2 regions of the Paenibacillus sp. FSL R10-2788 genome follow, and region 2 is predicted to be linked to the other one. Evidence: riboswitches for the same ligand, from Rfam matches in the RefSeq annotation. Region 2 holds a riboswitch; the other holds the start of a gene.
What was found. A riboswitch is a leader RNA that binds a small molecule or an ion and turns the genes downstream of it on or off. The one in region 2 is predicted to bind S-adenosylmethionine.

Region 1: linked by a shared signal. The riboswitch ahead of metA (homoserine O-acetyltransferase MetA) and the one ahead of NSQ50_RS26015 (methionine ABC transporter ATP-binding protein) in region 2 are both predicted to bind S-adenosylmethionine.

Annotation. Positions count from the first base shown of each region.
Region 1 is NZ_JBBOQA010000001.1:1,864,429-1,876,205, reverse strand. Features, by position in the region: gene mqnC (cyclic dehypoxanthinyl futalosine synthase) at 1-918, opposite strand, end outside; gene NSQ50_RS08140 (PLP-dependent transferase) at 1,546-2,718, opposite strand; gene metA (homoserine O-acetyltransferase MetA) at 2,755-3,675, opposite strand; SAM riboswitch class I at 3,791-3,920, opposite strand; gene corA (magnesium/cobalt transporter CorA) at 4,318-5,253, shown strand; gene NSQ50_RS08125 (HRDC domain-containing protein) at 5,340-6,356, opposite strand; gene NSQ50_RS08120 (ROK family protein) at 6,567-7,448, opposite strand; gene NSQ50_RS08115 (hypothetical protein) at 7,614-10,340, opposite strand; gene NSQ50_RS08110 (copper amine oxidase N-terminal domain-containing protein) at 10,354-11,217, opposite strand; gene NSQ50_RS08105 (Mbeg1-like protein) at 11,260-11,777, opposite strand, start outside.
Region 2 is NZ_JBBOQA010000001.1:5,845,348-5,857,124, forward strand. Features, by position in the region: gene NSQ50_RS25975 (GNAT family N-acetyltransferase) at 394-846, opposite strand; gene NSQ50_RS25980 (HesB/IscA family protein) at 948-1,307, opposite strand; gene mqnE (aminofutalosine synthase MqnE) at 1,766-2,872, shown strand; gene NSQ50_RS25990 (NAD(P)/FAD-dependent oxidoreductase) at 2,924-3,985, shown strand; gene NSQ50_RS25995 (YuzB family protein) at 4,397-4,651, opposite strand; gene NSQ50_RS26000 (NifU family protein) at 4,733-4,981, shown strand; gene NSQ50_RS26005 (MetQ/NlpA family ABC transporter substrate-binding protein) at 5,140-6,006, opposite strand; gene NSQ50_RS26010 (methionine ABC transporter permease) at 6,064-6,693, opposite strand; gene NSQ50_RS26015 (methionine ABC transporter ATP-binding protein) at 6,723-7,739, opposite strand; SAM riboswitch class I at 7,842-7,977, opposite strand; gene NSQ50_RS26020 (Cthe_2314 family HEPN domain-containing protein) at 8,080-8,814, opposite strand; gene NSQ50_RS26025 (COX15/CtaA family protein) at 8,970-9,953, opposite strand; gene NSQ50_RS26030 (thioredoxin family protein) at 10,056-10,400, opposite strand; gene NSQ50_RS26035 (putative polysaccharide biosynthesis protein) at 10,479-11,777, opposite strand, start outside.

The sequences.
Region 1 (11,777 bases), 4.0 Mb from region 2:
GAGCTTGCCGACCTCTGGTCCCATAGTGACCCATGAAGATTGGAAGTTCTTAATATTATCCAGCACAAGGCGGCTGATCGCTACCGTCTTCAGATACTCCTCAGGCGTTTGTCTGTCCAGCTTCAGGTTGGTATTGTCCGGCTGGAATGTCCATGAGATAAAGGCCAAGAAACCTTCAGAATCATATTTATTGGCAATACACTCATCCTGAGCCTCTCGCACACGTAGTAAGTGCAAAGCACGTTCCTCCATACTTTCCCCAAGCCCAATCACCATTGTCGCTGTGGTATTCATACCCACTTTATGTGCCGTCTGCATTACATCCATCCACTCGCGCCACGAGCCTTTTAGTCGGCTGATTTTGCGGCGTGTACGGTCATCAAGAATTTCTGCGCCTCCGCCTGGCAATGAATCCAGACCCGCAGCATGAATTTCACGAACCACTTGTTCCAGTGGTAATCCTGATACTTCTTTCATCTTCATAATCTCCGCAGGAGAGAAGGAGTGCATTGTAATCTCAGGGAACCGTTGCTTAATTCCGCGCAGTATATCTGTATAGTAGCTAAATGGAAGGTTAGGATTAGTTCCACCTTGCATAAGAATTTCTGTACCATTAACAGCAATTGTTTCAGCAATTTTTTGATAAATCGCCTCATCTGGCAGCACATAGCCTTCATCCGAGCCTGGTCTGCGGTAAAAAGCGCAAAAACGGCAGTACACATCACATACATTCGTATAGTTAATATTACGGCCAATTACAAAAGTGGCTAACGGGTCCGGGTGCCAGCGTTCCATAATAGTGTTTGCAGCAGCACCCATTTTCTCAATTTCGTTGCTCTCGAATAGTCGGATGGTATCTTCCAATTGGAGACGGTCGCCCCGCAGGGCTTTATCCAAAATAAGATCTATCGCACTCATCGTTCGCATCCTCCTTTTAAACCCTTAGGGATATGGTAGATTCACAAAATCACAAGAAAAAATAACGTTGTCGTCCTTTAGAGATAACAACCGTTTCTCGTAGTAACATAAGGATAAAGTAAGTATGTAACTTATACCTTATATTTTAATAAATGAACAGTTCATTTCCTCATCGTATCACAATCTGAACAGCTTGAAAAACTTTTTACTTTCTCAGCAAGATACCATCCAGCAGAAAGAGTCCTTACATTGCTGCCTGCACCCGTTGAATCAAAATTCCCTGAGGCTGTCGGACACAGATGACGTTATTTGCAAGTTTTTAGCCTTTAGAGCATAGTTATGGACTCCAGTGATGCTATTCCATGAAAAGAGCCTCATGAAAGCTGTTTTTTAGCGCAATAGCTGCTGTGGAGTCCGTTAACATTCCAAATGTGGAATAATGCTGCGTTTAAGGTCAGCTGTGTCCAATAGCGAAAAGTCCAAAAAGAAGAGCTATCCCAGCAGCCAATTCCCGGCTTATGAGACAGCTCTATTTCATCCTCAGTCTAACACCAGTTCTAAATCAACGGTGAGATAGATCCTCGATATTTCCCAGCAATTCGGTGCCGATCTGGGTTGCCGTTACTTTTACTTCGTTTCGATTTCCGCCCGCGCAGCCTCCAAAGCATGACCCAGATCAGCAATTAGATCCTCCGCATGTTCAATGCCCACCGAGAAGCGCAGCAACCGATCATCTACACCCACCGCATTCCGAATTTCCACAGGAATGTCCGCATGCGTCTGTACTGCAGGATAGGTCATTAACGATTCAACCCCGCCGAGGCTCTCAGCGAAGGCTATAAGCCGGATATGACGAAGCAGAGGTTCTACGTATCTGGCATCTTTTAATTTGAAAGAAAAAATTCCGGTATTGCCCGAGGACTGGCGATTCTGAATTTCATATCCCGGATGATCCGGCAGGCCTGGATGGAACACTTCCGCAATCGCCGGGTGCTCTTGTAGATAGCGGGCAATTGCTAGTGCATTACTCTCGTGCCGTTCCATACGCAGAGCCAGTGTCTTCATGCCTCTCATCAGCTGATAACTGTCTGTTGGCCCAAGCACAGCGCCAATAGAGTTATGTAGAATCGCTATTTCAGCGGATAATTCAGCCCCTTTAGATACAATAAGACCAGCAAGTATATCATTGTGTCCGCCCAAATATTTGGTAGCACTATGGACTACAATATCCGCACCTAATTCCAGAGGACGCTGGAAAAATGGAGTCAGCAGTGTATTGTCTACAATTGTGAGCAGCCCATGATGACGAGCCCAAGTAGCAACGGCTGCAATATCCGTAACCATCATCAAAGGATTCGTTGGCGTTTCAATAAATATCGCCTTTGTATTTGGAAGACGGGAAGCCTCAAGCGCATCCAAATCATTCGTATCTACATAGGAAGCAGTGATTCCAAACTTGGACATAATTCGTTCCAACAAACGATAGGTCCCGCCGTAAAGATCCAGCGAAACGATCAAGTGATCGCCTTGCCCAAACAGGGTAAATATGGTTTGAATAGCCGCCATCCCAGAGCTACAGGCAAAACCTGCATCACCAGACTCCAATTCCGCAGCCGCATTCTCCAGTACGGAACGGGTCGGACTTTTGGTACGGCTATAATCGAAACCTGTGCTCTGCCCAAGCTTCGGGTGACGGAATGCCGTAGCATTATAGATAGGAAAATTAATGGCTCCGGTAGCCGGATCTTCTTGTGAACCTATTTGTGCCAGTCTGCTTTCAATCCTAAGTTTGTCGTCCATGATAAATGCCTCCTAAATTATAATGTAGCGCTGATCTTAATAAACAATCGGGTCGATATCGTAAGGTGTCTCTTGATATACATAGTAATTGAGCCAATTAGAGAATAATAAGTTGGCATGTGCACGCCACACTGCAGGAGGTGTCCGTTCTGGATCATCTTTAGGGAAATAGTGTTTCGGCAAGGCCATCTCCATGCCCCTCTCCAAATCACGATCATATTCCCATTTCAGGGATAGAGGATCGTACTCGGAATGTCCGGTCACAAATATTTGTTTGCCGTCGGTCGTAGCTACTAGATACATACCAGCTTCTTCGGATTCTGCCAGAATCTGCAGATCTGGATTGCTCTCAATATCTTCGCGGGAGACATCGGTATGACGGGAATGCGGTACATGGAATACCTCGTCAAAACCGCGCAGCAATTTAATGTTATTTTGATTAATCGTATGGGAGAATACACCAAAACATTTTTCAGGCAATGCCACTTTACGAACACCAAAATGATGATACAACCCTGCCTGTGCCGCCCAACAGATATGCATGGTCGAGGTCACATTATCCTTGCTCCATTCAAAAATCTCTTTTAGCTCTTCCCAATAGGATACTTCCTCAAACTCCATTTGCTCTACGGGTGCTCCTGTAACAATAAGGCCATCCAAACGGCGGTGGCTGATCTCGTCAAAAGTTTTGTAAAAGCTTCTCAAATGCTCAGCAGAAGTATTCTTAGAAGTATGTGAGCGTGGATGCAGCAAGGTAACATCAACTTGCAGCGGTGAATTTCCTATTAAACGCAGCAATTGAGTCTCCGTCGTTTCTTTAGTCGGCATGAGATTCAGAATAGCAATCCTTAGTGGACGGATATCCTGATGGAAAGCCAAACTATCATCCATCACAAAAATATTTTCTCCGGATAGTACTTCTTTTGCTGGTAAACTGTCGGGAATTTTAATTGGCATTGTCTTTCCACTCCTTAACTGTATTTAGGTTATGTTGTCACATCGCGGCTTTCTGAACAATAAAAAGACCTTTCTCGGAAAACGAGAAAGGTCATATCTACAGTCATATGCGCCTCTCTCATCTGCCAGAAACTTTTGGACGGGGTTTAGTCGTCAGCAAAGTTCCGCAAGAATTAGCACCGTGCGTTCACACGCCGGTTGCCGGGTTTCATAGGGCTAGTCCCTCCACCTGCTCTTGATAAGATTTAGCTGTATTCAATTAAATTTCTTTAAAATTTACTTTAAATCATGAACCTCCTTTTCGTCAAGTCCATACAATGCTGAAGTAGCCTTAAAGTAACAATAAATTTGCTTGAAAGAGGCATACTCCGTTGTTATACTAGACAAGTATTTCATACCTGAACGAAAAGAAGAGGTGAGAAGAAGAATGGAAGGCGACCCGAGCTCGCAATTAAGTGTACAAAATGAGCAACCACACAGGATAATCATCAGCTTGCCGGCGGCGGGAGCAGTTCTTCTTCATGCCCTCGAATCGTCATTCGGCCTCTTGTATTGATTGTAACGCCGGCCAAGCTGATTTTTTTCTCTGTGCTTAATTAGCAGTCCCTGGTGAAGACCCGGGGATAGAAGGAGTGGAATCAGATGAAAATCCGGCTGGTGAATGCAGGGGTTTTTACACCTATTGATGAAATTGATGAAACATTGACACCCCCAACAGAAGGGTTCTATTGGATTGATGCAGATGTGGAGGATTTGGAGCTGCTTCAGCCCCTGTTCAACCTGCATGATCTCGCTGTTGAGGATTGCCTTAGTGAAGAGGATCAACGTCCAAAGATCGAAATATACGAAAGTCATTACTTTATTGTTGTAAACAGCATCCGCTTTGATGATGAGGAAATTTTCCTGCGGGCACTCAATATATTCTTGGGCAGACATTATATTATTACTGTAACGAAACAAAAGATCCACGAGCTGCGCATCCTGAAGCCCATGTTATGGGAGCAAGAGGTTAGCGAACCAGACCAATTCCTTTACCTGCTTATCGACCTTGTCGTAGATAATTATTTCTCCGTAGGTGACCGAATTGAAGCCCGGATTGAGAAGCTTGAAGAGGATATCCTAATGCATACCAAGAAATCTCATCTGAGTGAGATTATCGGTCTGCGAAGTGAGATCTTATGGTTAAAGAAGATGCTGGGACCACAGAAAGAGGTTATCAATACCCTGAACAAAAAAGACCTCCGTCTGATTGATGATCAGCTGCAGAAGTATTTTAGCGACATTTATGAAAATGCAGTTAAAATATCCGAAACCTTTGAGACGTACCGCGATCTCATGGGCAACTTACGTGAGGCCTACCAATCCAGTATCGCCAACCGCGCCAATGAAATTATGAGAGTATTTACCGCGATTACAACGATATTCATGCCTTTGACCGTAATTACCGGAATCTATGGGATGAACTTTGATCATATGCCTGAGTTGCATACGAAATACGGCTATTTTGCCGTTATAGGTCTAATGTTGACGTTAGGCTGTGGGATGCTGTATGTATTCCGCAAGAAAGAATGGCTATGAAAATAAACGGACGAATAGGCAAGACGAAGGCCCTTTAACCCTATGGTGTAAGGAAGCCTTCGTCTTTTTGATATGAGGAAAAGCTACTAGAAACTGGTCGCCACGCCCACTTTAGGAGCTTGCTCCCGCCGGAAACGAATGCGGATCAGCCGCAGACGTTCATAATAGCTATCCAGCCCTTCTGCTGCTGAAAAATCCTCCCCATACACCTTATGCAGCACTGGCTTTAGAAAAAGATCTCCTGCCTCTACATAGGCATTCCATATCGCTTCCTGTTCATTCTGCGGCATATTTTTCAGTTCTACCTCGATCAGTTTCTCCACGCAATAACCTTCTCTTTCCAGCTCCTCTACCGCTTCAATCAGTTCGCGACGGTTCACTCCACTGTTCACCTTAAGCTGTTCTAACCCTAACCCATTCTCGATCCCTTGCAGCAGAATTCGCCGTAATCGCAGTCTTTCTAGCTGTTTCTTATATTTGACCTCTTTCTGTTTATAGAGCCAGGATACAAAAGAGTCCTCCTCAATTTCTTGGTGAACCCAATTCAAAGGAAAGGAATGCTCCCTTGCAGCCGTAGAGGTTATAGCCAACCAATCCGTGCCATATTGGGCTACCTTTCCTTCCCCTACACCAGGGATCTGCAGCAGCTCCTCTGGTGTATGCGGCAAGAAAGTGCTTATCAAACGTAACAAACGATTGCTGGCAAGAATGTAAGGGGCTTTCCGTTCACTAGAAGCTCGGCTGCGGCGCCAAGCACATAACTCCTCATAAATAGCTTCGTTCCCATTATATTCACTGTAATATTGCAGCCTTAGCTGCTCCTGATTGCGCCCAGTAAGGCCGTCTTCTTCATGAAATACGCCATCAATCAACGGCCGATAGCCATCCCCCATCTTCACCGCCAGCTCATGCCTGTAAACACAGAGCATTTCATTCCAAGAACCACCCGCATACCACAAATGCTCCTGCGTCTCCTCACCGTCTGAAAAATCACGCCAGCCCAGGCTCCACACTCCTTCTTCCTCTCCAATCCATAGCTGAGCGAACACCTCTTGATCCACCCCAGATATTCTGGATAAGCGATTCATAAATACAATTTGCATATTCATCCCTGCCTTTCTAGTCTTCAGCAAGCACTATACCTACCGGGTCTGAGCTACTCTTCGCTGGTGTGAATCCCACACTGTCAGACTCGGAAAACGCAAAAAAGCACCACTCTCACGATAAACGTGAAAGAGGTGCTCCCTCATTAAATGCTATACTGTTAGATCCTACAATACCATATATTTCCTAACAGTCAATATCTTTTTATACTAGTTTCTTGCCAAAGCTAAGGTTGCCAGTCCAATCGCACCTGCAAGTCCTGCATTATCTCCAAGCTGCGGTGGCACAACGTAATTATCAATATCGGTATTGAGCGCTGGATGCTGAACATAACCTTTAAGCAGCTCCTGCAGCTTGGTACGGATTAGCGGGAACAAGTGGCTTTGCTTCATGACCCCACCGCCCATTACGATTTTTTCGGGAGACAGAATCAGCACGTAATTCATAAGTGCATGTGCAAGATAATGAGCTTCCATATCCCAAGCTGGATGGTCAACAGGTAGCTCGCCTGCTGGTTGTCCCCAGCGTTTGCCAATCCCCGGACCTGCGGCTAACCCTTCAAGGCAATCGCCATGATAAGGGCAGTAGCCCTCAAACGTGTCCTCTGGATGTCTGCGAACTAGAATATGTCCCATCTCAGGATGAGACAATCCATGCACCATCTGACCTCCAACAACTGCTCCCGCTCCAATACCTGTCCCAACCGTAATATAAAGGCAGCTGTCCAGACCTTTAGCCGCTCCCCATTTACTTTCCGCAAGCGCTGCACCATTCACATCCGTATCAAAACCGATCGGCACGTTAAATTGCTCAGCCATTGTGCCTACCAGATTATATTGTCCCCAGTGAGGTTTTGGTGTCGTTGTTATGTAACCATAAGTAGGGCTGTCCAGCACGGGATCAATCGGTCCAAACGATCCAATACCAAAAGCTTCTACATTCTTCCCATTAAAATAGTCGATTACGAGTCCCATCGTTTCTTCCGGTGTTGTTGTCGGAAAGCTAACTCGGTCCAGAATGGTACCGTCCTCATAACCAATCCCGCATACAAACTTCGTTCCGCCTGCTTCAATCGCTCCCAATAACTTCATAGCAACTATCTCCCTTCTCCAATAAGCAATAATCCGCCATCCAGTGTGAAAATAAAAAACAATATAAAAAAACAATCAACAGCCCTTATTATACGTTGGATGAAGCGCTATCACAATAATAAAACTCCCTTCATGCTATTTTGCATGAAGGGAGACTATTGTTGTTTAATTATTTAAGTCATCAAACATAGAGCCTTTTACCGTAACCTCAATTTGATCCAGCGGCTTAATGCCGACAAGCTTGCCCAGTGATTTGTATGCGTTGGTACTCTTGGAGAGCTCCACATCTGCCAACCAAGCCTTAACATAGTACTTCCCATCTGGCATTTCAGCTGTAGTATAGACAGGAATATGGTCCTTATTAATCGTAATCGTCACCGTAGACTTTTCCGTGATCTTGTACATATTCTGATTCAAGCCCACATATTCACGGTATTTGAAATTGTCGAAGCTTCCCAGTGTACTAGACTGTGAGTAACCCTCTAATATATTCTTCCAGAATTCATGGGTGCCATTATCACTTTCTCTTTCTTGTGAATATGGGATCTCTTCCACATCTTTAGTAAAGCTGTTCTCCACCGTCAACAATTTCGCATCATTCACTCCGGTGTTATCCTCTACGGATAAAGCTGCTGGCTTTCTTGCAAAGTTATTCCCGTTTTTGCTCAGTGGTTCATTCCGCAGATTGACCGCAACTTTATCATTATTGATATACATAAGATCAGTTTCATATCGGAAAGAATTCGTAAGTTCCTCAACAAGATCCTTATGGTCCTTCGTGTCTTTATCCGTATCTTTAAACGTAACTGTCTCCAGTGTAAAGGTATACGTTCCAACAGGATTAAAATAATATCCGGATTTAATCGGATAATCATACCCTTGAAGTTGCTTATCCGTCGCAAACACGGCGGTATCATAATTAGATTTGTCGTTAAGCATTTTTTTAGCGGTAGCTCTGGCTTTCTTATAAGCTTGAGCCATGCTATTCTCTACCTTCCAACCGATGTCTCCGCTTGCCTGTTGTGTGAAGATTCGTTCGAATTGCCCCTTTACTTTCGTCCAATCCTGTAAGTTCTTATTCTCATCTTCATGAGCCATCCAGCGGATTACATTATAATTGTAAGGCTCACTTGTCCAGAGGAGCTTTCGAATCAAAGAATCCGCTTTATTCTTGTCTATTGAATTCTTGTACAGCTTAGGTGCTATTTGTTTGGCCCCGTTATAAATATAGGTCCGAATGGTTTTGACATCCTCACCTGGTGTAAACGGAGCTGAAGTGCTGCCGCTCTCCGTATACGTTTGACAAGATTCAACATCTTTACCTTGCCCGTTCTTAGTTGTGCTGCACACCTGATAATTACGAGTGAAATTTCTGCTCACAGTACCCTGGAAACTGATATTACCTGACTTTTGATTAGGTGTATACGGAGCCGGATTAATGTACCACTTACCGTTAACAGGATCATCACCAAAATCAGGACGCTGCAGACTAGCTATGATGTCAGGTTGCCTAACTATAGTACTGGCGGCATCGTTAACCAGCGGATTATTCTCCACACGGAAATAACGATAGATAGTATCCGAATTATTGATTACTTCCAAAGCGCCTGTAGCATTCCCACTCCAAGTAAAATCAGAATATTGCGGTTGTAGAACAGCCTTTATAGCAGCACCATCGGCTAACCCGAATTTCACTTTTTTCGATAACACATTATAATCCAGATCGAAGGAGCCTTTAGTTGTTGGCATCGAGTTGATCTTCTTAATCCATCCGTAAATCTCATTATTTCCGTAAAAGACTTCATTAGGTGACTTCAGCCTGTTCAGATTAAACTGGATGTATACGTCCTCATCAGGCATTGTAAATGTCGCGAAAAGAATATTGTCAGCCGTATTAGCCGCAAGCATAATTTCACCTGCTAACGTTGACGCATGACCATGGTATCTTACAGGGATTTCCTTTCCGTTACTCGTGATCTTCCAAGCGTAATCTGTTGTTTTCTGCGTGGCGAAGCTGGATCTGAGCCTGATTCCAACGGTTACCTCTTGTCCAGCTACCGCGCCGGTTGGCAAAGTTTCGAAATGAGGGGATAAATCATTTACCTGCAAAATAAACGGTGCGATAGGAATGCCTAAGTAAGTAATATTTCCGTTGGAACCTTGGATGTAAATCCTCCCTGATCCCCAAGACAGATAGGTAGGCGGTTGCAAGACGTGAACATAATCTATCCATCGCCCTCCCTTAGACGGTGTAGTATTCTGAGTGTATACAACCCTGTCTTTATACTCCTTGTCTTGATTGTTATAGATGAACCGTTCATATTTCTTACCGGCATAGCTCAGGTTTAGTCCAGTAAGAATCGCCTGCTCAAAAGTCCCGCCGGAATTTGCTAGATACTCAATATCCCGACCTACAAATGCATCAAAATCATTTTTTCTAATTTTGTAGCTTGATTTTACGCCAGAGTCCTTCCAAGGTTCCTTAATCATATTAAAATTCTGAATTTGAATCCCGCTCCATCCAGCATACCATGGAGCTCCCTCAGTTGAGACCGAGTCCCCATCAATCGAATACCCGGAAAAAGCAAACATATTGCTATGCTCAAGCCATTCATGATTTCCACCATAAACAATCTCAAAATTACTATTGTTAGATTTTATCTGGTTTTGCAACAAATCCTCTCTTAACTTTCCTTTATTAGTCTCCATTGTGTAATAATTAGATTTTTTATAGAGCTCCGCCATATCTTTATTGATCTTCTCGATAACAGCTGTCGCTGTTTTTGGAAGATTGTTAGATGTATCATTCACTGACTCTTCAGAGAAAACTGAAGAAGCTATAGATTGGAATAAGAATATTGTCACTATACTAAGCCATATCGATTTTTTCATACCTTCACCTCTCCTACTTCGGCCATACTGCGATTCCTATATCCCCCATACCAGGAGAGTCTACATCAATTTTATAATCTTTGCTTTGGAAGACTTTATAATCTAGCTCATCCATTCTTTTTGTTTTTGTTCTAACATACTTCATAATCGAATCTACGACATCGCCCTCAATGTTTTGTCTAAGAATATTCTCCGCTTCCTTCGCTTCCAGTGCAGGGTCAGAGCCTATATTAGTAAATGTAATTGTGATTTGAAAAAGATACTGACCTGCTTTCCGATCATCATTGTTGTATACTGTCAGCTGTGAATCGGTAATATAAGTCGACTCTAGATTGGCCCCCAATTGAGTATACGGGATTTCAAACCCATGAATCGTTACCGTCTTCGCTCCATTCGTTGATTCTCCCGTAGCAGGCTTATCAGAGGTAGCTATTTCACCTGAAGGAGTAGTGATGTAGACCGTCTTCACAGCATCATCCCATTTCACGTTTACACCGAGTCCTTCATATACAAATCGAAGTGGGACAAAGGTTCTTGACTGTTTGAACAATGCTGCCGTGTCCATTTGTTTTGTTTTTCCATTGAGCTCATAACTCTTTTTCCCGATATAGACACCCATTGTTTTGCCTTCAAGCGAGATTGTTGCCTTTTTGGCCTTACTGTCCCATAACACCTTAGCTCCAAGCGCTTCACTTATAAAACGCACGGGTAGCTGTACTCTTTGCTGCGCATCGATAAAAGGCTGGGCGTCTGGAAAAATAACTTTTTCTCCATTTACTACTACCCTCAATGGAAGACTTGCTGCAAAACCTGAAAATGCAGAAGTCATCAGGGATACCATTAGTAATAAAAGTAGAGAACTGATTAATTTTTTCATATAATTACTCCTCTCAATTTATCTTTCTATTTCCTGATATAATTAGTTAAGATGTATTGTGGTAGTACTTGCACGGGCAGCTGCAACAATTTTGGATTCAATCTCTCGATATTTTGTAACTGTGTATCTTAAACCTGCAGTTTTTCCGTTAATCGCTGTTGTTACACGATTTTTCTGTGTCCGGACTTCATTGCTTAAACGTTGAACTTCTCTTAATTGAGCTTGAACATAAGATTCACTGTAAGTCCTGCCCACGTTAGAACTGACTCCAGAAGCTATAGATAATATCCTCTCGACGGCTTCAGCAATGCTCTCTTCCTTACGCACCAGACTTTTCTGCAGACTCTCCAGTTTATCCATATTCGCCAAAATCTTGGCTCCTTGAATGACACTAGCAGATGCAACTGCAATCTTCGTTATGGTTTTCGTTACGGTCGATTTGACTTTGCTGATCGCTGAATCTTTAATCGTGCGTACGCCAGCGATAAATTCTTCCTTAGTTTTCTTAATTTTAGATTTTACACTTTGGAATATATCCCCCATTTTCTTCATTGCTTTGT
Region 2 (11,777 bases):
CAAAAAAACAACAGAGCAGCGATTCTCCAGTTATGTGGATAATCGCTGCTCTGTGTTTTTAAACAATAGCTATCTGCTTCAACAGCGTCTTTAACCCATGAGCATTTCGGACCCATATGACGTTATTTGCAGATTTTCAACCTTTTAGGCGTGGTTTCGGACTCCAGTGACACTATTGCTTAAAAAGAGCTTCATATTTACTGATTTCATAGCAATAGCAGCAATGCGGTCCGTTGGCACCACAAATATGGGGAAATGCGGCGTTTAGGGTCATCTGTGTCCGATACAAGGTTCGCGATACATGGTTCGCGATACATGGTTTGCTTCCTATGTAAAAGAATAAAGAGCTACCCCAGCGCACATTAAATGGCTTCTGAGAAACTCCCCTTTTACTCATAAATCTAGCGACAGGCGTATCATATCTATGACTTGAATCCCATTTTCAAAGATCTCTTCGCTGTAATGCCTAATAAAAAAGTCTCTATCAATTCCGGTGATTCTGAATCCGCATTTCTGATAAAGTGCCAATTGTCCAACGCTCGAATTTCCTGTGCCAATTTCAATGGTTTTTGCCCCAAGCAGCTTGGCATTCTGAATCGCATGGTTCAGCAGCTGTTTTCCTATACCTTGTCCGTGTTTATTTTCGTCGACGGCGATATTAACAATCTCTACAGTCTCCGGTCTTGTCTGCAGCACAACGTAGACTCCGATGATGCTGTTATCTACCTCAGCCACACAACATAACCCTCTTCGTAAATATCCGTTAACTAAGCTCTCCGAAGGATCTGCTAATAGAAGTAATTCTAATGGAGGCTGTTCACCAGCTTTTAATTTTCTGATTTCCATTTCCGAACTCCTTGTGATGATTTTTGTCATTGAGAATAAAAAAAACTCCAAGCCTGTGTTGTTAGAATCCAACACGGGGCTTGGAGCCGTGATTGCTGCTATTAGCAAGGCTCTTCGTTAGGTTTCCCTGCATCCGTAGCTGTACGGAAGCTTGAGCCGCAGCCACAGGTTGCAGTAGCATTAGGGTTGTTGATGGTGAAGCCACCCGTCATGCCGGATTCTTCAAAGTCGATTTCGAGACCGTCCAGGTAACGAAGGTTCTCCTTCTCCACAACCACTTTCATGTCTTGAATGTCCATATATACGTCCTGATCAGTTTCATTATCATCAAAGCCCATAGCGTACGAGAATCCACTGCAACCGCCGGGCGTTACTCCAATACGGAGGAACATGTTCGGTACTTCTTGTTCAGCAAGCATCGCCTTTAATTGTTCTGCTGCCTTTTCACTAATATTAATCATGATCTCATCCTCCTACAAATTCGTCTCACTTCATAAGCGGAAACTTATGTTTAAGAGGCCTTCCGGCCAAAAGTTATTTCTTAAAAATATAAGAAAGTATAAGTGTTGCACCTATTCTTTATGTCTTATATTTCTCGCTCAAACGCTTATCACCTTTATAAGGATGCCAATGACGTTTATGCTTGATAAATTCAGTATAACCGACTATTCCGTTACCCTCAAGTCACAACTGCCTTAGGCATGACCCTTCACAGCAAAAAACACCATCAATATCAAGCTGTTGATACCCTTAGGAGAGTAGGTTTATAATAAGGAAGGCACTCTAAGTAAAAATTCGGAAATTTGTCACGGAGGCAAGCTCGCCTCTTTCTTTTTTAGAATGAACAGCTACCACTTGGGTACGTCTGGAATTTATCTTCGAGCAATCTGCTCGTAAACTTTCAGGAGGAAATCATAATATGTCTACTCTTTTTACCCCCCACACGGATGCCCGAATGGCGAACATTATTGATAAGGTTCGCAGCGGCGAAAGATTGAATTTGGAAGATGGCGTTTATTTATATCAAAGCAACGATTTACTTACCATTGGCCAGCTAGCGAATGAAGTCAATATCGCCAAGAATCACAACCGGGTATATTTTATCGAAAACATGAGTCTATATTTCACCAATGTTTGCGAATCGCACTGTGCATTCTGCAATTTCCGCAAAGATGATGGAGAAGAGGGAGCCTATACCCTTTCCGGTCAGGAAATGGTGCAATATGTCGAACAGCATATCCACCCGGGCGTACGCGAATTCCACATTGTTGGTGGCCATAACGACAAGGTTCCCTTCCAATATTATGTGGATTCTTTAAAGGCTTTGAACGAACGTTTCCCTGAGGTTACCTTAAAAGCCTACACTGCCGCTGAGATTGATTTCTTTACCCGTATTAGCGGTTTGAGTATTCGTGAGGTACTGGAACAATTGCGTGCTGCTGGACTTAAAACACTCACCGGTGGTGGCGCAGAGATATTATCCGACCAATATCGTAAAAAAATGCGTGTAGACAAAGCTAATGTGGAAGAATATCTGGAAGTCCATCGGACAGCACATCAGCTTGGGATGAAGACCCATACCACTATGCTGTACGGCTCCATTGAATCTCACGAAGACCGTATCCGCCATATGATGCAAATCCGTGATTTGCAGGACGAAACCAATGGCTTTATGGTATTCATTCCATTGTCAATGCAGCCTAAGAATAAAAACGCTGGCATCATGCGCCGCAACTCTGCTTATGAGGATCTGAAGACCATTGCGATCAGCAGATTGATGTTGGACAATTTCGATCACATCAAAGCGTACTTCATTAACATTGGCCCTCAGCTTACTCAAGTTGCGCTGAACTTCGGTGCATCAGACGTGCATGGCACAATTCTAAAAGAACGTATCAGCCACGCGGCTGGCGCCTTAACACCGGAAGGTCTGACTCGCGACGAATTGATCTGGCTAGTGAAAGGTGCTGGACGAATTCCTGTTGAACGTGACACTTTCTATAATGAGGTTAAGGTATACGAATAAGAAAACTACCTGAGATTTGTTATCCCATATTGGAAAGGAAGTTCGGTCAGCATGAGAACAATACTCGTTCTTGGCGGTGGCTACGGCGGCCTAGCCTTAATTCAAGAATTACTCAATAATCATCTTCCTCATGATGTTGAAATTATCTTAATTGACCGAATGCCTTATCAAGGAATCAAAACGGAATATTATGCGCTCGCCGCAGGTACCGTAACTGATTATCACCTGCGCATTCATTTTCCGGTTCACCCCCGGCTTACTGTCCGGTACGGTGAAGTGAATTCCATTGATTTGGAGAGCAAAATAGTCAGTATGGAATCCGGTGAGATTGTATCTTATGATCTCCTAGCCATTGCTCTTGGCTGTACCGATAATTACCACAACATCCCTGGTGCTGATCAATATACCTGCAGCATCCAGACCTTTGCTGGTACTCGGGAAACCTACCGCCGTTTAAATGATGTGAAGCCTTACGGAACGATAAACATCGTAGGTGGAGGATTAAGCGGTGTTGAATTAGCCGCAGAGCTTCGGGAGAGCCGTCCAGATCTTAACATCGCTATTCTGGATCGCGGTGAACGTGTTTTATCTGCCTTTCCGGCAAAGCTGTCACAGTACGTAGAGGAATGGTTTCATCACCATCAGGTGCAAACGCTGGGACGAATCTCTGTATCTCATGTAGAGAAGGATTCGATTTTTAACGGTACCGAGGAAATCCTTTCAGATGTGACAGTATGGACCGCAGGGATTCAACCTGTAAAAGTAGTTCAAGATTTGAATGTGTCGAAGGACCGCGGTGGACGGATTATGCTGGATGAGTATTATCGTATACCGGATTATCCTGAGGTATATGTGATTGGTGACTGTGCCAGTCTGCCATTCGCACCAAGCGCACAAGCCGCTGGAGCACAGGGTGAGCAGGTAGCTCAGGTTATTCAAGCGAACTGGCGCGGAGAGACTCCTAAGCTTCATCCTATTCGCCTGAAGGGTACTTTAGGATCACTAGGCAAAAAAGCAGGATTCGGACTTATGGGACAACGCTCCGTCAAAGGACGGGTTCCCCGCATCCTCAAGAGCGGAGTGCTCTGGATGTCGAAACGCACTTTAGGATAAGCCTAAGGCTGGTTCATAAGTATTCAAGGTAGCTACTCTCAGATAAACGCGAGAGTAGCTTTTCTTACGTTATTGGTGCGTATACCCTGCGGACTCAGATGACCTTATTCGCAAATTTTTAGCCTTTGGAGGAGAGTTTCGGACTCCAGTGAAGTTATTGCTTATAATGAGGTTCATTTATGCTGTTTTTCAGGTGAATAGTGACTATGGGGTCCGATAGCAATCCAAATGTAGGAAAATACTCAATATAAGGTCGCCTGAGTCCGGTGGCACCTTCACGGTAGCACCTGCACTCTCCAATATGTTGCCTAATCGATCAAATTGGTGGATTTTGTTCAAGTAAGGTTCCAAAAAGAGGGAGCACTCCATAATTTAGATTATGAAGTGCTCCCTCTTTTTTTCTCGAGAAATTTAGTCAAGATCTATATTAAACCAAGCCTCAAGCTCTTTGATCTTGGCCTCAATTTTCTCTTCTAGCTCTGCAACAGTGTCTGCTGCAATAATGTCACCTTCAACCATGGCGAAAGGCATTAAATAACACTCTCCACAATTGTTCAGACATCCGTATTCAATGACATCATAATCTGGATTTTCCTCCAGCTTATGCATTAGCTTGTCTGTTCCGTGACCCATGTTGCTGGAACAAAATTCAATAATTGGTCTCATGATGATCTCCCTATTCCGCCTAACCATTTTATTTTTTAACTTTTTGTACTATAATGAACTTACGAAAGGAGTGATTGAGAAATGAGTGAGAATGCACAAAGCACCGAGATGTATGATGAAGTACTAGAAGTGCTGGATAAGCTTCGTCCGTTCCTGCAGCGCGATGGCGGTGACGTAGAACTGGTCGATGTGGAAGACGGCATCGTTAAGTTGAAACTTATGGGTGCCTGCGGCAGCTGCCCAAGCTCCACGATCACCTTGAAAGCCGGGATTGAACGCGCCCTCCTTGAAGAAGTAGAAGGCGTTGAAGAAGTAGTTCAAGTATTCTAAATCCCGTTCAATAACCCTCCCGATTCTCCTGTAAAGGAGATCGGGATTTTCTTATTATAGAGGATTTAACATTCTCTCACAACCTTAGAACACCAAACCCGCAAGCCAACTTGGCTGCGGGTTCTTGTTATGACTATAGACAAATTTAGCTTAATTCCTTAAAACGCTGGAATGATCGCACCTTCGTACTTTTCTTCAATGAAAGCTTTAGCTTCTGGAGAATTCAGGGCAGCAACCAGCTTTTTGATGGCTTCGGAATCTTTATTGTCTTGACGGGTTACCAAAATGTTAGCATAAGGGGAATCTACACCCTCGATGAACAGCGCATCTTTAGTTGGCACAAGACCAGCGTCTAGTGCAAAGTTCGTGTTGATCAAAGCAAGGTCTACCTCATCCAGTTGACGTGGGAGCATAGCCGCTTCCAACTCAATGATGTCGAGGTTTTTCTTGTTTTCAGTGATATCTGCTTTCGTTGCAGCAATGTTTGTATCATCTTTCAAGGTAATCAGACCATTTTTTGCAAGTAGGATTAGTGCACGGCCACCGTTAGTAGCATCGTTCGGAATGGCAACTTTTGCACCATCAGCCAACTCATCGATCGATTTGATTTTTTTGGAATAAGCTCCAAAAGGCTCAACGTGAACGGATGCAACGGAGACCAGATCTGTTTTATTATTTTTGTTTTGGTCATCCAGATACGGTTGGTGTTGGAAAAAGTTAGCGTCTAACTCCTTCTCATCAAGCTGCACGTTAGGTTGAATATAGTCAGTGAATTCTTTAATTTCAAGGGTAATTCCATCTTTTTCAAGCAATGGAGCAATAGCCTTCAAAATTTCAGCATGAGGCACAGGTGAGGCACCAATAACCAGTTTCACAGGATCTTTAGTAGGTTCACTTGTTGCTTCTGCATTTGGTGCTGTTGTAGCAGCCGAGCTCCCAGCATTATTAGATGCATTGTTGTTACCGCAAGCCGCAAGCACCGCAACCAGTGTCAGGCTAAAAAATGTAAGTAGTACTTTTTTCATTGTAAATCCCCCTCTAATCTATATTTTGTATTGAATAAGGATATATATGGATGTACCTTATTTCCGTGTGTAATGTTTTACGAGTCGGTCACCGGCCATTTGTAGCAATTGCACCAGTACGACAATAAATAATATAGAAACAATCATAATCTCCGTCTCATAGCGGTGGTAGCCGTAACGAATCGCCAAGTCACCTAATCCGCCGCCCCCAACCATACCAGCCATTGCTGTATAGGAGACCAGTGTAACCAGTGTGATCGTAACTCCAGCTAGCAGACCTGGACGAGCTTCTGGCAAAAGAACACGCATAACGATTTGGTTCGTCGATGCTCCCATACCTTGTGCGGCTTCGATGACTCCGCGGTCTACCTCTCTTAACGACGTCTCTACCAAGCGGGCAAAAAACGGAGCTGCACCAATCACCAGAGGTGGAATCGTACCGAGTACACCAATGGAGGTTCCAACAACGGCTTTGCTGAAAGGAATTAGAGCCACCATCAAAATGATAAAGGGTACGGAACGTAGGATATTTACAAGTAATGATAAGACCGAGTAAGTTACTCTGATTACTATACTATTCGATTTCCCCCATAAATACAATAGAATTCCGAGTGGTAAACCAAGAATAATTGTGAACAATCCGGAAAAAAATATCATTTTTATAGTAGCAACCGTAGCATCGATCATTTCTTGCCAATTTAGATCTGCAAAATTCATTACGAAATCACCTCCACATCAAGGCCTTGAGCAATTAGTCTGGAGATCGTTACAGCAATCGCCTCAGCTGGCCCTTCGAACCGCACAATCATCTGTCCATAAGGCACATCTTTAATCGTTGAGATGGTACCATGTAAGATTGCAAAGCTCACACCCGTATCACGCACGACATCGGATAGTGCCGAGCCGTAAGTTTTTTCTCCGAAAAAAGTAATTTTGACAGCTTGAGAGTTATCCCCGGCAGCAGCATCAAGCGCCACTCGAAGAGGCCCTTCATTCTGTGTCTCACTGCGGATGAAATCGCGTGTAACCTCATGCTGCGGCTTGAGAAATACCTCTGTAACTTTGCCTTGTTCAACAATCCCACCACCATGTATGACCGCGACACGGTCGCAGATGCTCTGGATTACATGCATTTCATGTGTGATCAGCACAATGGTCAAATGGAATCTTTTATTAATATCGAGCAGCAGCTTAAGAATGGAGTCCGTTGTCTGGGGATCAAGCGCAGAAGTGGCCTCGTCACACAGCAGTACATCAGGGTCACTGGCTAGTGCCCGGGCGATGCCGACCCGCTGCTTTTGTCCTCCAGATAACTGAGAAGGATACTTATCTGTATGTTCTTCAAGCCCAACTAGAGCGAGCAGATCTTTCACTTTTGTATCAATAGCTGTTCTAGATGTACCTGCAAGTCGCAGTGGAAAGGCAATATTATCATACACAGTCGCCGAAGAAAGCAAATTGAAATGTTGAAAAATCATCCCAATCTTGCGCCGCTGTTCCTGTAATTGACCTTGGTTAAGGCTAGTTAGTTCAACACCGTCTACCCAGACCTCACCTTCTGTCGGACGTTCCAACAGATTAATGCAACGGATCAATGTACTTTTCCCCGCTCCAGAGTGGCCGATGACTCCGAATATTTCACCTTTCTCGATGGACAGATTCAATCCAGAAAGCGCTGTTGCCGCATTACTCCCTTTTCCATAAACCTTTGTTATCCCTTTTAGATTAATCAACTCTCGTCGCCCCCCCTTTATATTTCACTTATTCTATACAAAAAAACCTCCAACGATCGATGCAGATCGCAAGAGGCTCTGTGGGTTTATTAAGACAATGCCTTCTCATCTGCCAACGACCGCAACCTGCGCCATTGTAGGAATTAGCACCATGACATTTGTACAACGCTTCCCGCGCTGGATACAAATCGGTTGCCGGGCTTCATCGGGCCTATCCCTCCGCCGCTCTCGATAAGATAAAGTTATGAAATTATATTTTTTCTGAAATCGTACATACTTTAATGCAAGCATAAGTATAGTGAGTTTATCGATTTTTGTCAAAAGGAAATATATTGAACGATTACGATTTTATGCTCTTTGCCTTGCTTATTTCCTTACGCAGCTGTTCATTGCTGTAGCTGAATGCCGCGATTAATGTCTTACAGTTCATTTCGAGCGATTGTTTTAAATCCTCAAGATGGCTGTCCAAATCCTCGAGCTGAATTTTGTCATGCAGACCTTGGTGCCGCTGCCACAAATCATCCTGCATTTCAGAATTCATATAATGAATTTCAGCATTTCTGCGCTTGCGTAAATTCTCCAATGGATCGCGGTAGGAGTTCTTGATCTGTTCCAGTTGATCCGCTAATGCAGGATGTACATTCAATAATTGGAGCTGACGCAGCACTGTAAAGTAAGAAAAGTGCGTTTTTAATTTGGATGTTTTGAGATCATAAAAATGATTCAGTACCGTCCCAAGCTTGTCCAGAAGAGAGAAAACCCGGATAAAGCCATCTTTATAAAAATAAACATAACGTGCATAATCGCCCTGTTCCACCGGTGTCATATCATCCATATAACCCGCGATCACTAATTTCCGGTAAAAAGCGGCCGCGAACCAACTTTGCTCCAGTTCATCCAGAGAGGAAATCAGTCCACGTGTCCAAATCTCCAGCTTGCGGTATTCATGGTCATTATCCTCATGGGCACTCATTTCCTTGCGCAGCAGTGCTGCAAAAGTGGCCATATTCTCCATCGCATCAGCCAACACACCACTGTTCTTTCGAGGCGGCTCTCCAAGTAATACCCGCAGCATATCCCAGTCCTCCTAAAGTTTTGTTCAGCGTCTGCTTCCATGGACTGCTTCGTACAAAACTCGCGACGTAAGCATCGGCCAATCAGCTCCACGATATACCGATTTCCACTTTATTATTCCGCGGGTGAAGCGCCTCTATCCACGGAGGGAATGTTCTACCAAGGCGGTGGAATCATTGGGTTCGTTACATTTTTTCCAGACACGACACTACCCGCACGATTTAGCTGCCAGACTCTTACACTCATATAACATAAGACACCAAACAAACTGGCAATCAGCAAAATATGAGCCAAAGCGGCAAATATGTACAATCTTTCATTATCTAGGGTGAAAACCACAGCCGCCCCACTAAACACCTGCATCAAGCATAACAGCACTGCAGCTACACCTAGCGCTCTAAGCTCTGGATAATCCTTATGCTTCCAAAATGCTAAATGCCCAAGCAGCGCAGTAAGCATGAATAAGAGCAAAGCCGCAATCCGATGCGTAAAAACAACACCTACACCTCCGGAAAGCTCCGGAACCCATTCTCCATTACAAAGCGGCCAACCCGAACACCCGCCCTGTGAATCCGTATGACTTACAAAGGCTCCAATATACACGACAATATAAGAATAGATGGCAGTAAAACAAGTTAAATTGCGAAAAGCCTTACTTACGGGTTTCTTTTGAGCTTCCAATGTATGATCATATTCGCGCGAATCATGCCATCTCTTGGTTCCAAGAGCCAACATCATAGCGCTCGAAAAGGCGATCAAAGAAAAACCCATATGCAGCGCCATTACAGCAGCAGATTGAGATTTAATTACTGCAAGCGCTCCCATACCACCTTGAACGATGACGAATAATAAAGTCATAAATGCATAGCCCAGCAAATCGCGCCGAGTACGGGCATAACGCCAAAAAGCAAACATCGAGGCAAGTGAGAATAACCCTGCCAAACCGCTAAACAAGCGATGGGTGTATTCAATCATCGAGCCTATAGTATAAGCCGGAATTAATTTCCCATGACAGAGCGGCCATTCATTTCCGCATTCCAAGCCCGATCCAGTCTTCGTCACTACCGCTCCTCCGAGTACAGCGAGGAACATGATAAGGCAAGTAAGATAACTAAGCCATTTCAACTGATTTGTCGTCAAAAATATCACCCGCAGTTTTTAGTAATGAAGAAGCAGCCAGACTTATATTTCAAAAAACCACCGCTTTTGCACAAACAGGCGAAAGCGGTGGTTCCTTAGGAATTACTTTTGAAGGCTTTGATGCACTTGGACCGCTTTATCAAGGAAATTTTCAATCTCTTCACGGGATTTGCGCAATTTATTAACGAATCTAACCAATTCCCGTCCATCCGAATATGCGACGAAGCTTGGAATACCCATAATATTTTGTTCTTGGCTAACATCGCCCACGGCATCAACATCTACCTCAACCAGTGTAAGGCGGTCTGCATAAGCCTGCTCTACCTCTGGGATAAAAGGATCGATAAATTTGCAATCCGAGCACCAGTCAGCCTTGAAGATGGCCACTGTTAATCGAGGTGATTGAATGGCTACCTGAAATTCAGCAGGAGAACTAATTTTGTCCATGATTTACTCAGTCCCTTCTTCAATATCTGTCTATTTTCTACTCTTTAAGTGAAGCAAAATGCAGGGTAGAAGTCAAACCTATTCTCTCATACGAACACGTGCAGGCTGTAACTTCATCAGCGGATTCAATAATTTTTGGAGCGCCCGCGGATAACTGGAGATTTCCTGTTTAGTCAGCACGCCCAGCACAATAAGCAGTACTAGATAAATAACAACAACTGCTGCTCCTACAACAAGACAAGTGATCAGAAACGCCAAACGTGCCGGCATCAGATCTGTTAACAGAATCCCAGCCTCATTCAAGCCATAACCAATCCCGCCGGACACAAGTACCGCAATCGCGAAACCGCCCCAACGTTTGCCCATAATTTCAAAAGGCACGATCGATTTCAGCATACGTAAGTTAAGCAAAGTAATGACCACGAAACAAAGTGCTGTTGCACCGATGATTCCGTAGATGCCAAATACCTTACTAAGTAATAAGCTTGCCACTAATTTTACAATAATACCCGCTAACACATAATACATGGAAATTCGCGATTTGCCCATACCTAACAAAATAGAGTTCGTTGTCATCATCGTAATCTGAAAGATCGTTCCTAAAGTAAGCATGGCTACGATACCACTGCCATCTAAACTGGCGAACAATAATCCATTTACAGAATAAGCAGCTGCTACAAGCGCCAATACAATCGGCATCCCTGTCAAAATAGAAATCCGCAGAGCAAGCGTTATCTGCTTTTTCAAATGCCCCTCATCACGGCGGGCATAGGCAGCCGAAATGATCGGAATCAATGAAGTTCCAAGTGCGATAGCTAGAACAGGTGGAATGCCCGCTACACTCTGAGCACGATTGGATAAAATACCTAGCGCTGAAGTGGCACTATCCCTACCTATCTGATCAATCAATAATCGTACCGTAAGAGAAGTGTCAATTACATTCACAACCGGAATCGTAAGGGAAGACAGCACAATGGGAATAGACAGTGTAAAAATATCCTTGTAGATACCCCAAATCGGTAATTTTTGAGCAGTATCATAATTCAATCCTAATTGCTTGTCCTCACGGCGAAGTTTGACTGCAAAATAAATCATTACGCCAAACGCCGCGATACTACCGATCACGCTACCAAAGGATGCTCCCGCAGCAATTGTAGTGTTGCTATAACCTTGATGTAATAAAATATAAGCCAGCAAAATAGCGGTCAGTACGCGAGCGAATTGCTCCACGATCTGAGAAATCCCACCTGCCATCATATTGTTGCGGCCTTGAAAATATCCACGCATCATCGCTATTGCCGGAAAAAGCAGCAGCGCAGGCGCAATAGCTTTTATCGCCATCGCCGATTCAGGGACATCAGCAATATGAGTTGCATA